Regions from separate parts of the Ligilactobacillus sp. RTP31139st1_D10_RTP31139_211217 genome, predicted to be linked through region 2. Evidence: predicted binding sites of a transcription regulator. Region 2 holds the regulator's gene; the other holds the start of a gene.

Region 1 (10,735 bases), on a different contig from region 2:
GATAGCTTCTTCACCAGTCTGGCGGATCCGGCTATCCATTTCCTTAGTGGCCTTTTCGACCATTTCCTCGATGCGTGCCGGATGGATCCGACCATCTTGGATCAATTTCTCTAAGGCCATTTTGGCGATCTCGCGTCTTACCGGATCAAAACCACTCAAAACGACAGCTTCAGGCGTATCATCAATGATCAGATCGATCCCTGTCAAAGTTTCAAGTGTGCGAATATTCCGCCCTTCACGCCCGATGATGCGGCCTTTCATCTCATCATTTGGTAAGTTAACGACTGAGACGGTGGTTTCGGAGACCATATCAGCTGCGCTACGTTGGATAGCCTGTGCGATCAAACTCTTAGCCTTTTTATCAGCTGTAGCTTGAGCTTGAGCTTCACTTTCCTTGATCATCACAGCTAATTCATAATTCAAACTGTTACGCGTCTCTTTAAGAATAAGCTCCTTAGCTTGGTCTTTTGTCAAAGCGGCGATTTCTTCCAGCTTATCTTTTTGTTTTTGTTCAAGCGAAGCGACTTCTTTGCTCTTTGCATCTAATCTTTGTTGCTCAGCACTCAACTGATCTTCTTTTTGTGTGAGTGCTTGTTCGCGTTTGTCTAAGACCGAATCCTTGCGATCAAGGTTCTCCTCTCTTTTCAACAAACGATTTTCTTGTTTCTGAACTTCAAAGCGTCTCTCTTTCAATTCGCCTTCGACTTCTTTACGGTAGCGATGACTTTCATCTTTTGCTTCCAGTAAAGCCTCTTTTTTGGCACTAGCAATAATACCTTTGGCCGTTTGAGTTGCGGCATCTAGCGATTGTTCATAACTACGCTTTCGATAAAAGATTCCTAAAGCAAAACCTAGCACTAAAGTCAAAACAGCGATTGCGAGGATGGCACTAATAACAGTATAGTTCAAGTTTGCACCTCCGCGATCTATTTTATCGTGGTAAATCGACGGCTTAGGTCTAATTTACACACAATAATATTTTAATGTTTAATGTTGGTAAATGTCAATCATTATCAGTCTGTTTGACCTTTTATCTAAAAAGTGTCGCAAAAAAAGAGTAGCCTTAGCAAACGGCTACTCTTTAAAGTTTATTTGTCGTCTTTACCTAAGTCCAAACTGACCGGCTTGTTAGTTGCTTTTTTATCAACTTTAGCCGCTTCTTTTTCCTTAGCTTTTTGTTCTTTTTCGAGTGCTTTCTTCTCTTTTTGTGTGAGCGTTGGCGTATCACGAACCTTTTGGGTGATCTCGTCGGCCACTTCTGGATGTTCACTCAAGTAAGCCTTTGTCTTTTCACGGCCTTGACCGATATGGCTACCACCATAAGAGAACCATGACCCGCTCTTTTCGATGATATCTTTTTCAACTGCTAAGTCGATCAATTCACCCATCTTCGAGATCCCTTCACCATACATGATATCGACTTCTGCCGTTCTAAATGGTGGTGCGACCTTGTTTTTCACAACTTTGATCCGTGTCCGGTTACCTAAAACATCTGAACCATCTTTGATCTGTTCAGCACGCCGAACTTCCAAACGGATCGTCGAATAAAACTTAAGCGCACGTCCACCAGGGGTCGTTTCTGGATTACCAAACATCACTCCGACTTTTTCACGGATCTGGTTGATAAACAAAGCGATCGTCTTAGTCTTGTTGATCGTACCTGAAAGTTTACGTAAAGCTTGAGACATCAAACGTGCTTGTAACCCAACGTGTGAATCACCCATCTCACCTTCGATCTCAGCCTTAGGAACTAAAGCTGCTACGGAGTCAATGACCACGATATCTACCGCCCCAGAAGAGACCAAAGCATCTGCGATCTGTAGCCCTTCTTCACCAGTACCAGGTTGGGAGAGTAACAAGTCATCGATGTTAACGCCCAAAGCTGTCGCATAAGCAGGATCAAGCGCATTTTCCGCATCGATATAGGCAGCTAGGCCGCCTTGTTTTTGAACTTCAGCCACAGCTTGCAAGGCAACTGTTGTCTTACCAGAACTTTCAGGGCCATAGATCTCTACGATACGTCCCCGTGGGAAACCACCTACTCCCAAAGCTTCATCAAGGGCCAATGAACCACTTGGAACAGTTGAGATCTGGGTATCAGCCTTTTCACCCATCTTCATGATGGCACCTTTACCGAAATCTTTTTCGATCTTCTTGAGCGCTTTGTCTAAAGCAACTTGTCTTTCGTCAGCCAAATTTACTCCTCCTCTTTGTCATCTACTCACAAAGAACGTTTCCTAATCTACGTTCAATTACTCTGTACCATATATCATACTTATTTTTTTCAAAAAAAGCAAGCATTTTGCGAACTAATGTTTGATATATTTTAACCTCACTTTAAAGATACGCAAATCACTTAGATTTCTATGCAAATAAATAGACTACTTCACAACTGAAGTAGTCTATCATTTTTAATCGTTAAAAGAATCGGCAAAAATACTTCTACTTTTCCAAAAATAATCCAACCCTGAATATACTGTAAAGAATAAGCAGATATACAATAAGATCTCGCCGATCATGATATTTGCATTGATAAAGAAAACATTATTCAAATACAAGAACAAGATCGCAAACATTTGTGTCATCGTTTTGATCTTACCTGGGAGTTCAGCCGCCATGACTTTACCATCATTTTCAACGATGATCAAGCGCAAACCAGTTACGGCCAATTCACGGCAAACAATGATCGCAGCCACCCATGCTGGGACTTTTCCCATCTGCACCAAGATGATAAATGCGGTCATTACTAACATCTTATCGGCTAAAGGATCAGCAAATTTGCCAAAGTTGGTAACTAATTTTTGCTTACGTGCGATCTGACCATCCGCAAAATCCGTGATCGAAGCGACGGCAAAGATCAGCGCTCCGAGCAATTGTGTGGTCGGGATAACAGTCCCAGCTAAGACCACCTCGCCCCAATCAAGTGGCAATAGCAGAACTAACATGAAGATCGGGATCAAAATGATCCGTAAAACTGTCAATTTATTAGGTAAATTCATAATTTTCTACTGTGTTGGCGGAAAAGTTTCATACTTTGAAAAGCGCACAGTTTCCTTTCTTAGATTTACTTATGCTTTGGCATCCGCCTTTTTCTGCCATACTACTTTTATTGTGCCGTTGTTTGTGCGACGTTCAATGTGATCGTACGTACAGTCAATGTCTCGTTTTCTTTCAAGAAATCAAATTTCTTACCGTTGATCTTGATCGAGGTTGCCTTTGAGTTTCCTAAATTCAACGTGATCGTTGTTGTATTTTCAGGGATCTTAATTGTTTGTGTAGCATTATCAGCACTAAGCGTTCCTTGCCATACTTGAACTCCATTAGCTGAAACAGCATTCCAAGCTGTTGCGCCATCAGAAACTGACATTTCGATCTTATTTGTAGCTGGCGCATTTTCTAGATCATATACGAAAGCTGAACCCGCAGCTGAAGTGTTAGTGATCTTTTGCTTAATTGCCTTTTTAGATTCTTTCTTAGCTTTTGTACTTGAGCTTTCTTTTTTAGATGTGCTACTACTTTCACTACTTGAAGATTTTTCCTTTGAACTACTGCTCTTAGCAGAACTTTCGGAAGAAACTGAGACGCTTTGGCTGTTATCCGCGATTTGGGTACTGCTATTACGGTCACGATCCCCCCAAGCAAAGATGTAGATCGTCCCTAAGATCGCAACTACGATGACTACGATGATGATCGTTGGTAAATAACGGATCAAACCTGCCAGGATCGGTGACATAGTTTTTTCTTCTTCTTCGCGCTTGACGGCTTCGGTGCGTGTCGTTGCTTCTGTTTCTTCTTTTGGCTTTGGTGCGTTATTTTCATCTAGCTTGACTAGCAACTCTTCTGGATCGATCCCCACAGTTTCGGCATATTGCTTGATAAAAGCTCGCACATAAAATTTACCTGGTAATGCCGCAAAATCACCGTCTTCGATCGCGATCAAATAACGTTTTTGGATCTTGGTCGTTTGTTGCAAGTCATCTAGTGTCAAACCTTTTTCTTTACGTGCTTCTTTTAAAATTGTTCCAATATCTGTCATTTTATCTAATTTCTCCGTCTCTTTTTTAGATTCTATCGTCTACACGAGCCAACCACCGGTCACATAAAGTGTCTGACCCGTTAAATAACTAGCTTTAGGGGCTAACAACATTTTTACGAAATAACTTATCTCACTTGGCTGAGCAAAGCGACCACTTGGGATCTCTTCTTCGACTGCTTGCCGTTCACTACCAGAAAACATCTGATTCATCTGCGTATCTATCGCTCCAGGTGCGATCGTATTGACTGTGATCCCCAAAGAGGCGACTTCCTTACTATAAGCTTTGCAAAAAGCACTTTGCGCCCCTTTTACCGTACTATAACCGACCTCTAAAGCACTACCAGCTCCACCATAGACCGAACCGATAAACACGATCCGTGCCGCTTGACTGCGAGCTAATTTAGCTTCGAGCGACGCGATCAAACGCAACGGGCTCTGCAATTGCATCGCTAGAATTTGATCAAAAGCTTGCGGTTCTTGTTGACTAAATAGACCATATTCAGTCGTTCCTTGCGCAAAGATCAATGCATCTAGGCTACCAAAGATCTGGGAAGCTACTTGGGGCATCGTGTCTGGCGCTGTAAGATCAGCTTGGAGTGCTAAAAAATCTTGCTTGGGATAATTCTTCGCTAGTTCTATTACTAGATCATCCACACGCGTTTGATTGTGATAGTAATGTAAATATAACGACCAGCCATCAGCAGCTAAGTCTTTGGCTATTTGGTGACCTAGATCACCTGAGGCTCCACAGAGCAAAGCCCATTTCATTGATCTTCATCTTCTTTCGGGAGAATTTGGTAAACACTGATCGCCTCTGAACGTAAGAACTGTTTGGCAACAGCTCTGATATCATCTAAAGTCAATTGTTCTAAAAGCGCTCCAACATCAAATAAGGTCGCACTTTCAAATAGATCAGCTTCATAACGATTAGCGATACTCTCTAATGAATTCATTGCTTGGAGGTTTCGTCCGATCAGCTCACGTTTGGCTAACTCGAAAGCAGATCCTTTATCTTCTAAAAACCCTAACGCGTGCTCAGCGATATCGATCACAGCATTGGATAGTTCTTGCGGTTTATTGGTATCACCTGAGATCGTAGCAAAATGAAAACCACGTTCTAAAGAAAAATCATAACCAAAACTATCATCCAAGACACCTGCATCATAAAGTTCTAAGTATTTATCTGAAGTTTCGCTGTAAAGTAAATACAATAATAATTCGACTGCTAGCTTATACCGCAAGCCTGCCCGACCAGCTGGGACTTGATCTAATCCCTTGATCCCAATGATCGTTTTAGGGCGCTGGATCTCCAATTCAGTCATGCGATAAGGGATGATATCCTTACCCTCGTGATCAAAAAATTCTTCGGCACGCTTGATCGGCTCAGCACTTGGAAATTCCTTGGCTGCTTGATTTTCTTTGATCAACTCGAGCATCGCTTCAACTTCAAAATTTCCGACTAAGAAGAGATCCATGTTACTTGGCTGATAAAAAGTCTTGTAACAATCATAAAGATCTTGGGCAGTGATCTTATTGATCGAATCAACTGTCCCAGCGATATCGACACTTAATGAATTTTTAGGATAAAGGTTTTCGATGATCCCAAAATACAAACGCCAATTGGAGTCATCATCATACATTTTGATCTCTTGACCAATGATCCCCTTTTCTTTTTCAACTGTTTTTTCCGAAAAATATGGCGCTTGCACGAAATCCAATAACGTCGTCACACACTTAGCAACATTGTGTGTCGTTTGAAACAGATAACTCGTACGCGTAAAACTGGTAAAGGCATTGGCATCAGCCCCATATCTACCAAATAGTTCAAAGGCATCGTGATCTTCTTTTTCGAATAATTTATGTTCCAAAAAGTGGGCGATCCCGTCAGGAAAACGGCGAACTTCAGTCTCACCCAAAGGAACAAATTCGTTATCAACTGAGCCATAGTCAGTCGTCAAGATCCCATAAGTCTTATGAAAATCTGCTCGAGGCAAGAAATTGACTTTCAGCCCATTATCCAAAGTAGCAGTATAAAGCGTCTCGCCAAATTGCGGATAACTATTGATCTCCACTAAATATGCCCCCCATCTAAGAAAAATACGGCTTGAAGCTCAGCTAAATCAGCCACCTCTACCACATCTTGAGCCGAAACTCGGTTGATCTTTTCGATCCAGGTCGCTGGTGTTTCTGGCACTTGGCTCAAGATATCTAACTGACTACGTGTGATCGCCGTCATTTGATTATCCAAACGGCTCTCATAACCGTTGATCAAATTTAGTTTGATATTTTCTAATTCAGCTTCACTGAATTTACCTGCAGCTAAGTCAGCAACTTGTTGTTTGATCAAGCTGTAGGCTTTTTCCTTGTCACTTGTCTTGATCCCTGTTTGGATCAAGAGCAATTGCCGGAAAGGATCAAAATTACTACTTGCATAGTAAGCCAGACTTTCCTTTTCTCGTACATTAGCAAATAATTTAGACTGTGGTGAGCCCCCCAACAAAGCATTGAAAACTACCGCAGCATAGTGTTTGTCCGTGCGATAAGCGGTCGGCAAGCGATAAGCTAAGTCTAGCTTACTTTGATTTAAAGTCTGCTTTTCGACCACTTCAACTACTTCAGCTCGTGCTGGCTGTTGATAACCAAGCTTGCCGAGCGCAGTCATTCTTTTGCCAAAAGGTAAGGTGAGCGCCTTAGCCTCAACTTCGGCTTCCGCGACATCTCCTGACACAAAGATCTGGATCTGATCATTTTGAAGCATTTCCAAATAATAAGCATAGAGTTCAGCTGCCGTAACTGGAGCTAGATCCTCCACTGTGCCGTAGTTAGCGGCTTGTTGGATCGTATCCTCAAAATAGATCTTTTGCAATTCTAACGCCGCATAGGACTGCTTATTATCTTTGACTGCTTCGATATAAGCGGTCAAATTAAGCTTTTGCCGTTCAAAAGTCGTTTCATCAAAGGCCCCATCATTAGCTAATGGTGCAAAGATCAATTCTTTTAAAAATGAGAAAACTTGGTCTAACAAATCTTCGGGATGCAAAAGATAGTTATCATTTACACAATTCAAAACAAAATTTAGAATATGTACTTGCCCACGACGACTGACTGTTGTACCAAAACTTGCTCCATACATCTTGGAAAGCTCTAAGGCAACCGCTTTTTGCGTCGGATAAGCTTGACTACTCGTTTCTAAAATATTAGCTAATAGCGTTCGCATAACGAGTTCTTTGCGATCTGTCAACTCTTTTAAAAATGAGATCACGACTCGTGTTGTCTTGAACTGTTGTGTAGGGATCACATTCAACATGACCCCCGCATTGATTTCTTTTTGCACTAACAGTTCCCCCTTCGATATGTTACTGATATATTTCTAGTTGTTTGGTCAAATAGTTTATATACTCTCTAACTATGATAAGGTAAAAGCCCCGTATTGACAAGTTTCAATCACAAGGTTTTCCTTTAAAAAAATAAATTTTATTTCCACTAAAAAAGCTCGTCTAGATCAGACGAGCAAAAAGTGCGATCAATTATCGACTTTTTTCGATTTTAAATAGACTTGGCGTGGTTTAGACCCGGCTTGTGGACCGATCATCCCACGATTTTCAAGTTCTTCTACGAGATTAGCAGCCCGATTGTAACCGATCCTAAAGTGACGCTGGATCAGCGATGTACTGCATTTTTGTTCCTGCGTGATAAAGGCCACGACTTCATCGAAAAGCTCATCAGTCCCATTGCCATCTGGGGCTTTGAGCTCACTTTCAGAAACTTCTAGCGCTTGATCATAGGTCACTTCAGCTTGGGCTTTGATGAAATCAACAACATTTTGAACATCTTCATCGTAGATATATGCCCCTTGGACTCGCGATGGTTTATTTTGGCCCATTGGTAAATAGAGCATATCACCTCGACCCAATAATTTTTCGGCGCCAACTTGATCGATGATCGTCCGTGAATCAGTCCCACTTGAGACCGCAAACGCCATCCGCGAAGGCACATTAGCTTTGATGATCCCGGTAATAACATCCACCGATGGCCGTTGTGTGGCTAAGATCAAATGGATCCCAGCGGCACGTCCCATCTGTGCGATCCGTGTGATAGCCGCTTCGACCTCATTACCAGTCGTCATCATCAGATCGGCCAATTCATCAACGACTACTACGATATACGGCATTTGCTCATAGTTAGCTGGATCTTTAGCCGCAAATTTATTGTAGCCGTCTAAATTTCGTTGCCCAGTTCGAGCAAATTCTTCATAGCGCTGTTGCATTTTAGCCACAACTTTTTCCAAAGTAACTGCTGCCTTGCGTGGTTCTGTAACTACCGGCGTCAATAAATGCGGTAGATCATGATACATCCCCAGCTCAACTTTCTTAGGGTCGATCAAGACCAACTTGACCTGTTCAGGAGGACAGTTCATCAACAGACTCGTCAAGATCACGTTGATCGCGACTGATTTACCGCTCCCGGTCGAACCTGCGATCAATAAATGTGGCATTTTGGCTAGATCAGCTGTGATCAATCCATTTGAAATGTCACGTCCCAATGGTACTTCGAGCGGAGCAAAATCAGTTGCTTGAAATTCCGCCATCAGTTCTTTAAATGAGACCATCGCCACATTTTGATTGGGCACCTCGATCCCAACTAAAGCTTTCCCTGGAATAGGCGCTTCGATCCGAATATCTTTAGCCGCTAAAGCTAAAGCAAGGTCATCAGCCAAACTGACAAACTTCGAGACCTTGACCCCTACTGCTGGATGCAATTCATATTTAGTCACCGCCGGACCTAAAATGATATTTTTTAGTTCAGCTTCCACCCCGAAACTTTTAAGCGTCTCAGTCAATACTGCTTGATTTTGCTTGATCTTCTTTTTTTCAACTGAACGATCAGGAACTGGTGTCTCACTCAATAAATCGAGCTGGGGCAACTCGTAAGCTTCACTGTTAAATGCTGGTCGTGTTTTTCTTTTAGCAGGTCGTTCGGGCTTTGTTTTAGGCTTTTCAGCTGGCATCGTGATCTCTGGCACTGATGCAGCTGGTTCAAATTGGTCATATACCACCTTTTCGTCAGATATCTTCTCTTCTTTAGGAGCTGACTCGATCTCATCTTCATTGATCAGTGCTTTAGAAGCATCTTCTTTTAATTTCCCCAATTCACTATGGGCTTGTTTGATCAAATTTTGGCTGCCTATTACCAATGCTTTTAAAGCTCGACCTAAATTTTCCAGAACAGTTCCAAATGAGATCTGGCAAATAAATAAGACACCCGCACCGAGCAAGAGCACCGCTAAAAGATATGAACCCAATTGTCCCACTAAAAAATAAGTAAGACTATACAATAAAACGCCCACGATTCCACCAGCCAGATCTTCATTCAAAGTTCCAGCTACGAGGTCATGCCCTGCTCGCTCTAAAAAAGCATTCAAAAAATCAGTGTGGATCGCAAGTTCTTGAAATGAGTACGCACTAACAAAGAGCACGATCCCTAGATATAGCAGGATACCACCTAAAATATAGTTGGCTTTGAGTTTAGGGCGTTTATCAAATAACAACCCATAGCTCCCCAAAATGAGTAACAAAATTGCCCCTAGCTGATAAGTATTGCCGACTACCAAGCGAATCATATTGGAAAATAATGTTCCTAAAAAGCCCAATTCAAATAACGCCAGGCCTGCAGAAGCAATGGTCCCAGCTCCGTATAAACGCCAGGTCATTTTAAAACTTGGCTTCGATCGTTTACCTCTCTTTTGAGGACTTGTTTTTTTCTTTCTAGTTTTTTTTTGCTGTGCCAAGATTTACCCCTCAATTCCCTTTAGGTCCCAAAAGACCCTTCTCAACCATAAATTATAACACATTTGCCCCAAATCAATATCCTCAGTTAAATATAATCTTTTTCAAATATAAACAATTAGTTCAGATAAAACATAAATCTTTTTATATTAAACTTTATCATGATATATAAATTCTAAAAAATAAAAATAATTATCTTGAAATTATAATTTTTATAAAATAAAATAACAGAAATTAAAAAATAACTTTTTTAATTGAGGGGTAGCTTAGAAAATAATTATCTAGGGGGAATACACCTATGAAGTTTAAAAAACTTTTAGCTACGTGGAGTACATTAGCCGTAGCAACTCTAATCTTGAGTGCATGTGGTTCACACAAAGCACAACAAAGTTCAAACAAACCAGCCACCAAGCAAGTTTTAAACTGGTCAGTTCCAAACGAACTCGCGACGCTTGACTCTATTACTGTCGCCGAAAGCGGTAGCGCCAATATGATCAATAATTCCATGGAAGGCTTGTTCGTGCTTAAAAACAATAAAGCCACAGCTGGATTAGCGATCGATACTAAAGCTTCTGCCGACGGTCTCACCTATACTTTTTCTCTTCGCAAAGGGGCAAAGTGGTCAAATGGCGATCCTGTCACAGCTCATGATTTTGTCTTTGCTTGGCGGCGTTCGGTCGATCCAAAGACAAATTCTTTGGCTGCATATATGTATAGTGGGATCAAAAACGCTGATGATATTTTGGCCGGTAAAAAAGCAGCAGAAACATTAGGTGTCAAAGCTTTGAGTGACACTAAACTTGTCGTCACACTCGATAAACAACTCCCGTATTTGAAACTGTTGCTAGCAGATGCCCGTTTCTTTCCACAAAATCAGCGAGCAGTCGCAAAATTCGGCAAAAAATATGGAACT
Region 2 (9,843 bases):
TCTGACCAAAGTTATCAACGAAGAAGGTCAAGAAGTCGTCTTTGAAGCAAACAATGACTGAGATTTAGCTGTGTATTGTGAGAAATTTGATGGGAGCAATACTGTTAAAGTAAACAAGGAAGGAATCTAGGTTTTCTTGATGATCCCATACCTAGAGAGTGAAAAATGCAGTTAGCAACTTTTCAAAATAAAATGATCCCTTTGCTTGAACAGCATATGCGACATTACTTGGCGCAATTTACTGAGAATAAGACGCTACAAGCAGCTATGCAATATTCGCTTGAAGCGGGTGGTAAGCGGATCAGACCGCTTTTGATCATGTTGATCTGTCAAAGTTTAGGCAAAAAGATCGATCCAGATGTTTTGAGTGTGGCGGGAAGTTTAGAATTTCTGCACACCTACTCTTTGATCCATGATGATCTACCTGAGATGGATAATGATGATCTCCGACGGGGAAAACCGACAAATCATAAAGTTTTTGGTCAAGATATAGCGGTTTTAGCAGGTGATGCCCTTTTAACTGAGGCTTTTGGTTGGATAGCTAAAACAAAGCTGTCACCTAAAAAACGTGTTACCTTGGTGGCTGAACTCGCCAAAGCTGCAGGGGCAAATGGGATGGTCGCAGGCCAAACCAGTGATATCTTAGGTGAAAAGACCACGTTGACTTTAGCTGAGTTGATGCAAGTCCATAAAAACAAGACCGGACAATTGTTGGAGTATGCTTGTTTTGCCGGTGCCATTTTAGGTGGAGCGACCCCAAAACAAGAGCAGGCATTAGTTACTTTTGGCCAAAAATTTGGTCTAGCCTTTCAGATCTATGACGATATTTTAGATGTAACGGCGACGACTGCCGAGTTGGGTAAGACAGCTAATAAGGATGTGGCGGAAAATAAAAATACTTATCCGCGCCTTTTAGGACTAGAGGGAGCTAAGCAAGCGCTAGCTGATACGTTGGAACAAGCAAAAGATCAACTTGAGTTTTTAGCCGGAAGTGGTTTTGAGACTTCTCTTTTGCGTCAAGTGCTAGAGTATTTTAAATTATAAGTAAGGATGTAAGTATGAAAAAAGAACGTGTAGATGTATTATTGGTCAAGCAGGGTCTATTCGAGACACGCGAACAAGCAAAACGTGCAGTTATGGCAGGCGAGATCTTAGGTGAAAATGAAGAACGCTTAGATAAACCAGGTGAAAAGATCGATCCAAGTGTCAAATTACATTTTAAGGGTAAAAAAATGCCTTATGTTAGTCGTGGTGGCTTAAAGCTTGAAAAAGCGCTCAAAGTCTTTAAACTAAGTACCAAAAATAAGACAGTCCTTGATATTGGTTCATCTACGGGGGGCTTTACTGATGTCGCCTTACAAAAAGGGGCTAAGTTGAGTTATGCTCTCGATGTGGGAACTAATCAATTAGCTTGGAAGTTGCGCCAAGATCCGCGAGTCGTTGTGATGGAGAATACTAACTTTCGCTACAGTAAATTAGAAGATTTTACTGCTGGACGCCCTGATTTTGCGACGATCGATGTTTCTTTTATTTCTTTACAACTTATTTTGCCGACTTTACATGCGATCTTGGAGCCGGGCGGAGACGTGGTGGCTTTGATCAAGCCTCAATTTGAGGCGGGGCGTGAAAAGGTCGGTAAGCATGGGATCGTTCGGGATGAAAAGGTTCATTTAGAAGTAGTCCAAGAGTTGATCGCTTTTGCTGTCAAAGCAGGCTATGATGTTTTAGACCTTGATTTTTCACCGATCACGGGTGGTGAAGGAAATATTGAATTTTTAGTTCATTTGCGTTCAACCTCAGAGACTGCAACGATCAGTGCGAATGTCGATCCAAGTGCGGTGATCAAACAAGCCCATCAAACATTACTTCATCAAAAAGATAAGTAGGTAGGAAGGATGATTTCTCAGTGAGAAAACAAGATAGACAACGAATTATTAAAAAAATGATCCAGGATAATGCGATTTATCGGCAAGAAGACTTTGTTAGTCTCCTTTCAGCTAAGGGAGTTGAAGTGACTCAAGCTACTATCTCACGTGACGTAAAAGAGATGCAGTTGATCAAAGTCCCAACGCCAGATGGATCGTATCGGTATAGTTTACCGACTACCAAGAAGGATAATACCGAAAAAAAACTAAGGAAAGTTTTGCGTGACGCCTATCTTGTTTCTGACTGTCACCGTGATCTATGTATGGTCAAAGTTTTGCCTGGTAATGGGCCAGCGCTTTCGAGCTTGATCTCACAAATGAACTATGATGAAGTCTTTGCTACTTTAGGCGATGATGACACGATCATGCTCTTTGCACGCTCAAATGAGGATGCATTGCAGATCGAGCGTAAATTATTGGCTTTGATCGATGATAAATAGGACTTTTAGATTTTGGGAAAGGAAAAACTGTTACTCTTAGCAACAGCAGGAAAGTACTTTGTTACAAGAATTAATGATCCGTGATTTTGCAATTATTGAGCAGTTGACCGTTGATTTTGGAACGAATATGACGGTCTTGACTGGTGAAACAGGGGCTGGTAAATCTATTATTATTGATGCTTTAGGACTACTAGCAGGTGGACGTGGCTCGAGTGATTTTATCCGCAAGGGAGCTAATAAGTCGTTACTCCAGGGGCAATTTACCATTCCTAAAGCGACGCGCACATATGAGCTTTTAGATGAATTTGGGATCGAATGTGAAGATGACGTTTTGATCTTACAACGCGATATTTATCGCAGTGGTAAAAATGTTTGCCGGATAAATGGTGTTTTGGTTAATTTGGGCACATTACGGCAGGTAGGGCAAACCTTGATCGATATCCACGGACAAAATGAGCATCAAGAATTGATGGATCCTGAGCGCCATTTAGCCCTAGTTGATAATTATCAGCCTGAGATCCTAGCTAAATTGACACAATACCAGGCACTTTATGCCAATTATCGTCGCCTTTCGCAAGCACTGGAGCAACGCGAGAAAAATGCGCATGAGTGGGCTCAAAGACTCGATATGTTACAATTTCAAGTTAATGAGATCAGTGAGGCGCAGTTACACGAGGGCGAAGAAGAAGAGCTCCAAGAACAAAAACATCAATTAGATAATTATCAAACGATCCATCACGCCTTAGAGATGAGTTATCAAGCACTAAATGGTGAAGAATTAGATGTGATGAGCGTTCTAGGAAATGTCATGAGTGAATTAGAAGATGTGGCTGAGTTCAATTCTGAATTAGCCGCGATCTACGAAAAGGTTTCTGATGCTTTTTATAATCTGCAAGATGCAGCACATGAAGTTTCAGGGCAATTAAGTGATCTGGAGTGGGATGAAGAACTGCTAAATTCAATTGAGGCACGGCTCGAAACGATCCATCAGCTCAAGCGTAAATATGGTGATTCGATCGAAATGATCTTGGCTTATTACGATAAGATAAAACACGAGCTTGAAACGATGCAACAAAGCGATGAAAACTTAGAGCAGCAAGTCGAACAGGTCAAAGAAGCTCACGCCAAGGCAAAAGAATTAGCACTAGAGATCAGCGAGTTACGCAAACAGACTGCTAAACGCCTTGAAAATGAGATCCATCAGCAATTAAGTGCGCTTTATATGGATAAAGCTGTTTTTGAAGTACGTTTTTTACCAGAGAACGGGCAATTGACTGAGACTGGGCTTGATCGGGTCGAATTTTACATTCAAACTAACCCCGGAGAAGAAATGGGCGCTTTAGCAAAGATCGCTTCTGGTGGTGAATTGTCGCGGATCATGCTCGCGCTAAAGACGATCTTTGCCCAAAATAAGGGTGTGACGAGTATTATTTTCGATGAGGTCGATACTGGAGTCAGTGGGCGCGTCGCCCAGGCAATCGCAGAAAAGATCAGTCAGATCGCAACTAATTCGCAAGTGTTGTGTATCACGCATTTACCACAGGTCGCAGCTGTGGCAGACCATCACTACTTTATTGCTAAGCATGTAGCTAATGGTCGGACTGAAACTTCGCTGACGATCTTAAACGATAAGGAACGGATCGAAGAATTAGCCCGAATGTTATCGGGTTCTTCGATCACGACTTTGACGCTAGAACATGCAGAAGAATTGCTAAAAATGGCTAAGGCAAGTAAATAGTTCTAAAAGATGCACTTTGAGGCATCTTTTTTTTGAATAAAAAAACTAGAAGTCGGTAAACTCCTAGTTGCTAAAATATTGACTTTAGATCATATCACGGTAGAGCCCAATGACTTTGCCTAAAATTACGACATTATCCAAGATGATCGGATCCATCGTTTCATTTTCAGGTTGTAATCTAAAATATCCGTCTTCTTTGTAGAATCGCTTACACGTTGCTTCATCGTCTTCGGTCATGGCGATCACGATATCACCATTGTCAGCAGCAGATTGTTTTCTAACGATAACTTGATCACCATCTAAGATCCCAGCATCGATCATGCTTTCACCACGGATGTTCAACATGAACAAATCATTGGCATCGCTTAAATTAGGTGGTAATGGGAAATAATCAGTTGTTTCTTCAACGGTTAAGATCGGCATCCCTGCAGTTACCGTTCCGACAACGGGGATCTCATTTAAGGTCGTTTTGATCCCCAAAGCGTCTAGACCAGCTGGAGTAACTTCCATTGCCCGTGGCTTAGTAGGATCTTTTTTAAGAAAGCCTTTCTTAGTTAAGCGTGCTAAATGACCGTGTACAGTTGAGGTCGAAGAAAGGGAGACTGCTTGGCAGATCTCGCGTACAGTCGGTGGATAACCTTTGCTCTCAACTGTATTGTAGATAAAACGCAAAATGTTTAGCTGTCTTTTTTCGGATGCTTTTGTCATTTTGAACACCTCAATACATTTTTATAGGGTAATTATAACATAGAAAACCAACAGTTACAAACAAGCGTTTGCTTTATCTAGAGAAAGTGACTAAGTTAATGACTTTCTTAAAATTTTGAGATAGAATATAAATGATAGATCATCTTGGAAAAGAGGAATTTAACATGGAAAAAGACGAAAAATTAGAACAAGCGTCAGAAACGACGGAAGCAAAAAAAGGTGCGATCCCCCAAGAACTGATCGATCGCATCAATGAATTATCTAAAAAGAAAAAAGAAGGCACGCTAACAGAAGCTGAAAAAGAAGAACAACAAGAATTGCGTAAGACTTACTTAGCGATGTTTAGAGAAAACTTCCGTAGTCACGTAGAAATGTTACAAGTCTACGATAAAGATGGCAATGAAGTTACGCCAGAAAAGGTCAAAAAGATCCAACGTGAACGTGGTTTGCGTGATAATTAAAGTCGTTTAACGCTTTATTTTTAAGGATAACTTGTGTAGAATAAGTAGTTGAATGAATATAATGAGAAGGGGGTGCTGAAATGTCTACTGGAATTTGGATCGTACTTGTAGTCTTAGCGCTTATCCTTGGCTTTGTTGGTGGTTTCTTTGCTGCTCGTAAGTACATGGAAGACTATTTGAAGAAAAATCCGCCGATCAATGAACAGATGTTGCGGACGATGATGATTCAGATGGGGCAAAAGCCTTCTGAAAAGAAACTTCATCAAATGATGGCTTCAATGAAGCAAAATATGTCTAAAAAGTAATTTAAAACTAAAAATAGGTTGTGACTTGCGAGTCCAACCTATTTTTAGTTATTTTTTTGTTGTAGGATCGATGTAGTGGAAGTTTGGATCGATCGCTTTGTCCAGTTTGGTAAAGGCTTGTTCCATTTCATTGATGATCGTTGCTTGGGTCTCATCGGTCAATTTAGTTTTGCGATCAACGTAGATCGGTTCACCAAAGCGAACAGTTGTCTTTTTACGGCTAAAGAGTGTTTTTAAGGTCAAGGGCCCTTGGTAAACGGCAGGAACGATCGGGACACCAGTCATTTTAGCAATCAAAACGACGCCCCCTTTCATTTCCTGTGAATGTCTAGTCCCAGAAGGAAACATGATCAAAGAAAGATCACTTTTTTTAAGCAACTTGACTGGGGTCTTGATCACAGAGGGACCAGGATTTTTTCGGTCGACTGGAAAAGCGTTGGCATGTTTTAGGATAAACCGCAAAATTGGATTTTTGAAAAGTTCTTCTTTTGCCATGAAGCTGAATTTTTTAGGAGAAGCTGCTAAGGCAAAATACAAGGGATCAAACCAAGTGCGGTGTGGGCCAACCAAAATATAATTTCCTGAAGGTAAGTTTTCTTTGCCTTCAAAGTTTGGTTTACCGTTGATCAGATAAACAAGAAACCTAACTAGGCCTCGAATAAATGAATAAAACATGGTATTTACTGCTATAGACTGTGAGATATTTGAAAGTTCTATAGCCTTCCTTTCTTAGATAGCGCTGCTGCTAGCCGGCTCACAGTTTAACTTTCAAGTGGCTTCAATACTTGGACAGCGCTATTTATTTATTATACATTTTTTAGTATGCTAAATTTATCTTAAAATTGCAAGTCACGTTAAAGAGTAAAAGAAGGTGTTTTGATTTGAATAAAATCGAATTGAGAGAAGATGAACGGATCGACCAGTTATACGCTAACGATATCAAAATAATTCAAAGCTCAAAAGTTTTTTCTTTTTCTTTGGATGCAGTGTTACTGGCCCATTTTGCCGAGCCAACAAAAAAAGAAAATGGCAAAGTAGTCGATCTCTGTGCGGGAAATGGAGCAGTTGGTCTATTTTTGACAAACAAAACTAAAGCTTCGATCGTGGCTGTCGAGATCCAACCTAAATTAGCTGAAATGGCTGAACGTAGTGTTAAATTAAATTCTTTAGAAAAACAGCTGACTGTCTTGAATCTTGATCTAAACGATTCGTTGACGCATTTGAAAAAAGATAGCTTTGATACGGTCACATGTAATCCCCCGTACTTTTCGGATCTTCCAACTAGCAAAAAAAATCCTAACCCTTATCTGGCATTGGCCCGCCATGAGATCACGGTGACTTTAGCTCAAACGATCGAAATGAGTAGTGCACTTTTAAAAACTAAAGGTAAAGCTTATTTTGTTCATCGTCCCGATAGACTGTGGGAGATCTTTGAATGCATGCAAAAAAATCGGCTAGCTCCTAAGAAGATCCAACTAGTCTATCCTAAAGCAGGTCGTGAAGCTAATATGGTCTTAGTCGAAGCGATCAAAGATGGACGCAAAGGCGGGTTGCGCTTTATGCCTCCGATCACAGTTTATCAGGCAAATGATGAATATACACCGGAGATGAGGGAAATTTTATATGGAACAGCAGAGTAAACAGTATTTTTTCTATGTTTTACGCTGTGCGGATGCTACTTTTTATACAGGCTTTACGACTGATCTCAAACAGCGTTTAATGACTCACAATAGTGGACAGGGAGCTAAGTATACCCGTGTTCGGCGCCCGGTGAAAATGATCTACCATGAGCAATTTGCGACTAAAAGTTTAGCACTTAAAAAAGAATATGCGTTCAAACAACTAACACGCCAACAAAAGGAAAGCTATTTGCGTGAACATGGAGTAGCTGAGAAATATTTGTTAAGATAGACTTATGTTATAGTAAGAGTTGAAGTGCTAACTTTAGATTTGAAGTTAAAATGTGAGATCATCAAGAAAAGTTAGCTAAAATTCAAGAAAGGAAGGCTGCATTTCTTCATTTGGAGTCACATTTGGTGCAGCAGTTCGTTATGAAGTTTATTGCTTATAATGTACGTCAAGATGAACGTGCTTATTTTGAAAATTGGTCTCAAAAAAATAATATTGAAATAAAATTAGTTGCCGATGAAGTTACGTCCGAAAATTTGAGCTTGTCCAAGGGATATGATGCTGTTATCAGCTTTCAGACTGGGACGTATCCAGCGGATCTTTTTAAGACTTTGGCTGGTTATGGTGTCAAAGATGTTTCGATCAGAAATGTCGGGGTCGATAATCTAGACCTAGCTGAAGCTAAGAAATATGGGATCACGGTAACTAATGTGCCGGCATATTCGCCTAATGCGATCGCTGAATTTTCAGTAACGATCTTACTACAATTGTTGCGTAATCAAAATATTTTCCGCAAGCGAATGGCTTCCAATGATTATCGCTGGGCTCCCTTTGTTGGTAAAGAGATCAGAGCTTTGACGATCGGGATCGTTGGCACGGGGCGGATCGGTAAAGCTGCGATCGATATCTATAAGGGCTTTGGTGCTAAGATCTTGGCGTTTGATCCCTATCATGATCCTAAATTGGAAAGTGAAGGTATCTATGTTGATACGCTAGAAGATCTAGTGGCTAAAGCCGATGTGTTGACTTTGCATATGCCAGGCTCTGACAAAGATGGACATCTGATCGATGCTAAAATGATCGAAAAAATGAAAGATGGCGCTTATATCATCAATACTGCGCGCGGTTCTTTGATCGATGCTAATGCTTTACTTGCAGCTTTGAAGAGTGGCAAATTAGGTGGTGCTGGTTTAGATACGTATGAATTTGAGACACCGATCTTTAACCACGATTTAAATGAAACGGGTGTTGAAGATGAACTGTTCAAAGAGTTAGTTGCGTTAGATAACGTTGTGATGACGCCACACATTGCCTTTTACACTGAAATAGCTGTTGAAAATATGGTCAATATCTCATTAGATTCGGCTAAATCAGTGATCGAGACTGGAACGGCCCCGACTTTAGTTCAAACAAAATAAGCTTGATTTTTTAACAGAAACGTTTGCAATTGCTCTAGGAGTAGGTTATAATATCAAGAGTGCCTATAAAGGTACAATTCACACCTTATGCGATGGTCAAAAGAGTGCTCATTTGAGTTTTTTGATCGTTGAACATAGGGGAGGATAATAAAAACTATTTTGGAGGTTAATTGTAATGGCTGTTATTTCCATGAAACAATTACTTGAAGCTGGTGTACATTTTGGTCACCAAACACGTCGTTGGAACCCTAAGATGAAGAAGTACATCTTCACAGAACGTAATGGTATCTACATCATCGACTTACAAAAAACTGTTAAGTTGATCGACGATGCTTACGATTTTATGAAAGATGCTGCTGCTAACGATGGTGTTATCTTGTTTGTTGGTACAAAGAAACAAGCACAAGATGCGATCGAAGAAGAAGCAAAACGTGCAGGTCAATACTACGTAAACCATCGTTGGTTAGGTGGTACTTTGACAAACTGGAACACGATCCAAAAACGTATCAAACGTTTGAAAGAGATCAAAGCAATGGAAGAAGATGGCACATTTGAAGTGTTACCTAAGAAAGAAGTTGCTTTGTTGATCAAAGAACGCGATCGTCTTCAAAAATTCCTTGGTGGTATTGAAGATATGCCACGTATCCCTGATGTATTGTTCATCGTGGATCCTCGCAAGGAACGTATCGCTGTTAAGGAAGCACAAAAGCTTAACATTCCTATCGTTGCTATGGTCGACACAAACGCTGATCCAGATGAAATCGATGTTAAGATCCCATCAAACGACGATGCTATCCGTGCCGTACGTTTGATCACATCTAAGATGGCAGATGCGGTCATCGAAGGTCGTCAAGGCGAAGATGATGCACCTGTTTCAGAAGAAACTTTCCAAGCTGCTAACGGCGAAGAAGTTGAATCCATCGAAGAAATCGTTGAAGTTGTTGAAGGCAACAACGATACAGATGCTGAATAGTTAATAAACTTAGGCTGTCTCAGGTTTTAGGTAGGCATTTTGGCCTTAGTCTTGAGATGGCCTTTTTTAAATTTATGGTTTGGATACACCATGGTTTTTATGCCAAAAGTACTCCAAATTAATCACTCTAAGGAGGCCACTAGGCTATGGCAAAAGTTACTGCTGCTCAAGTAAAAGAATTACGCGAAAAAACTGGCGTAGGTATGATGGATGCTAAGAAAGCTTTAGTTGCTGTTGATGGCGACA

What was found. The regulator LexA, encoded in region 2, represses DNA repair genes until DNA is damaged. The targets are predictions, from matches to a motif close to CNAACANNTGTTNG.
Region 1: recA (recombinase RecA) is a predicted target of LexA. The motif match lies at 2,306-2,319, and genes of this name have one in related genera.

Annotation. Positions count from the first base shown of each region.
Region 1 is NZ_JBCOAR010000005.1:50,042-60,776, forward strand. Features, by position in the region: gene rny (ribonuclease Y) at 1-909, opposite strand, end outside; gene recA (recombinase RecA) at 1,089-2,195, opposite strand; gene pgsA (CDP-diacylglycerol--glycerol-3-phosphate 3-phosphatidyltransferase) at 2,412-2,999, opposite strand; gene ABT996_RS04225 (helix-turn-helix domain-containing protein) at 3,107-4,036, opposite strand; gene ymfI (elongation factor P 5-aminopentanone reductase) at 4,076-4,804, opposite strand; gene yfmH (EF-P 5-aminopentanol modification-associated protein YfmH) at 4,801-6,108, opposite strand; gene yfmF (EF-P 5-aminopentanol modification-associated protein YfmF) at 6,108-7,370, opposite strand; gene ABT996_RS04245 (DNA translocase FtsK) at 7,560-9,746, opposite strand; gene ABT996_RS04250 (peptide ABC transporter substrate-binding protein) at 10,121-10,735, shown strand, end outside.
Region 2 is NZ_JBCOAR010000017.1:690-10,532, forward strand. Features, by position in the region: gene ABT996_RS09045 (exodeoxyribonuclease VII small subunit) at 1-61, shown strand, start outside; gene ABT996_RS09050 (polyprenyl synthetase family protein) at 166-1,044, shown strand; gene ABT996_RS09055 (TlyA family RNA methyltransferase) at 1,059-1,886, shown strand; gene ABT996_RS09060 (arginine repressor) at 1,907-2,365, shown strand; gene recN (DNA repair protein RecN) at 2,424-4,103, shown strand; gene lexA (transcriptional repressor LexA) at 4,188-4,811, opposite strand; gene ABT996_RS09075 (DUF896 domain-containing protein) at 4,976-5,272, shown strand; gene ABT996_RS09080 (YneF family protein) at 5,353-5,577, shown strand; gene ABT996_RS09085 (lysophospholipid acyltransferase family protein) at 5,626-6,252, opposite strand; gene ABT996_RS09090 (tRNA1(Val) (adenine(37)-N6)-methyltransferase) at 6,459-7,217, shown strand; gene ABT996_RS09095 (GIY-YIG nuclease family protein) at 7,201-7,488, shown strand; gene ABT996_RS09100 (D-2-hydroxyacid dehydrogenase) at 7,629-8,624, shown strand; gene rpsB (30S ribosomal protein S2) at 8,800-9,597, shown strand; gene tsf (translation elongation factor Ts) at 9,744-9,843, shown strand, end outside.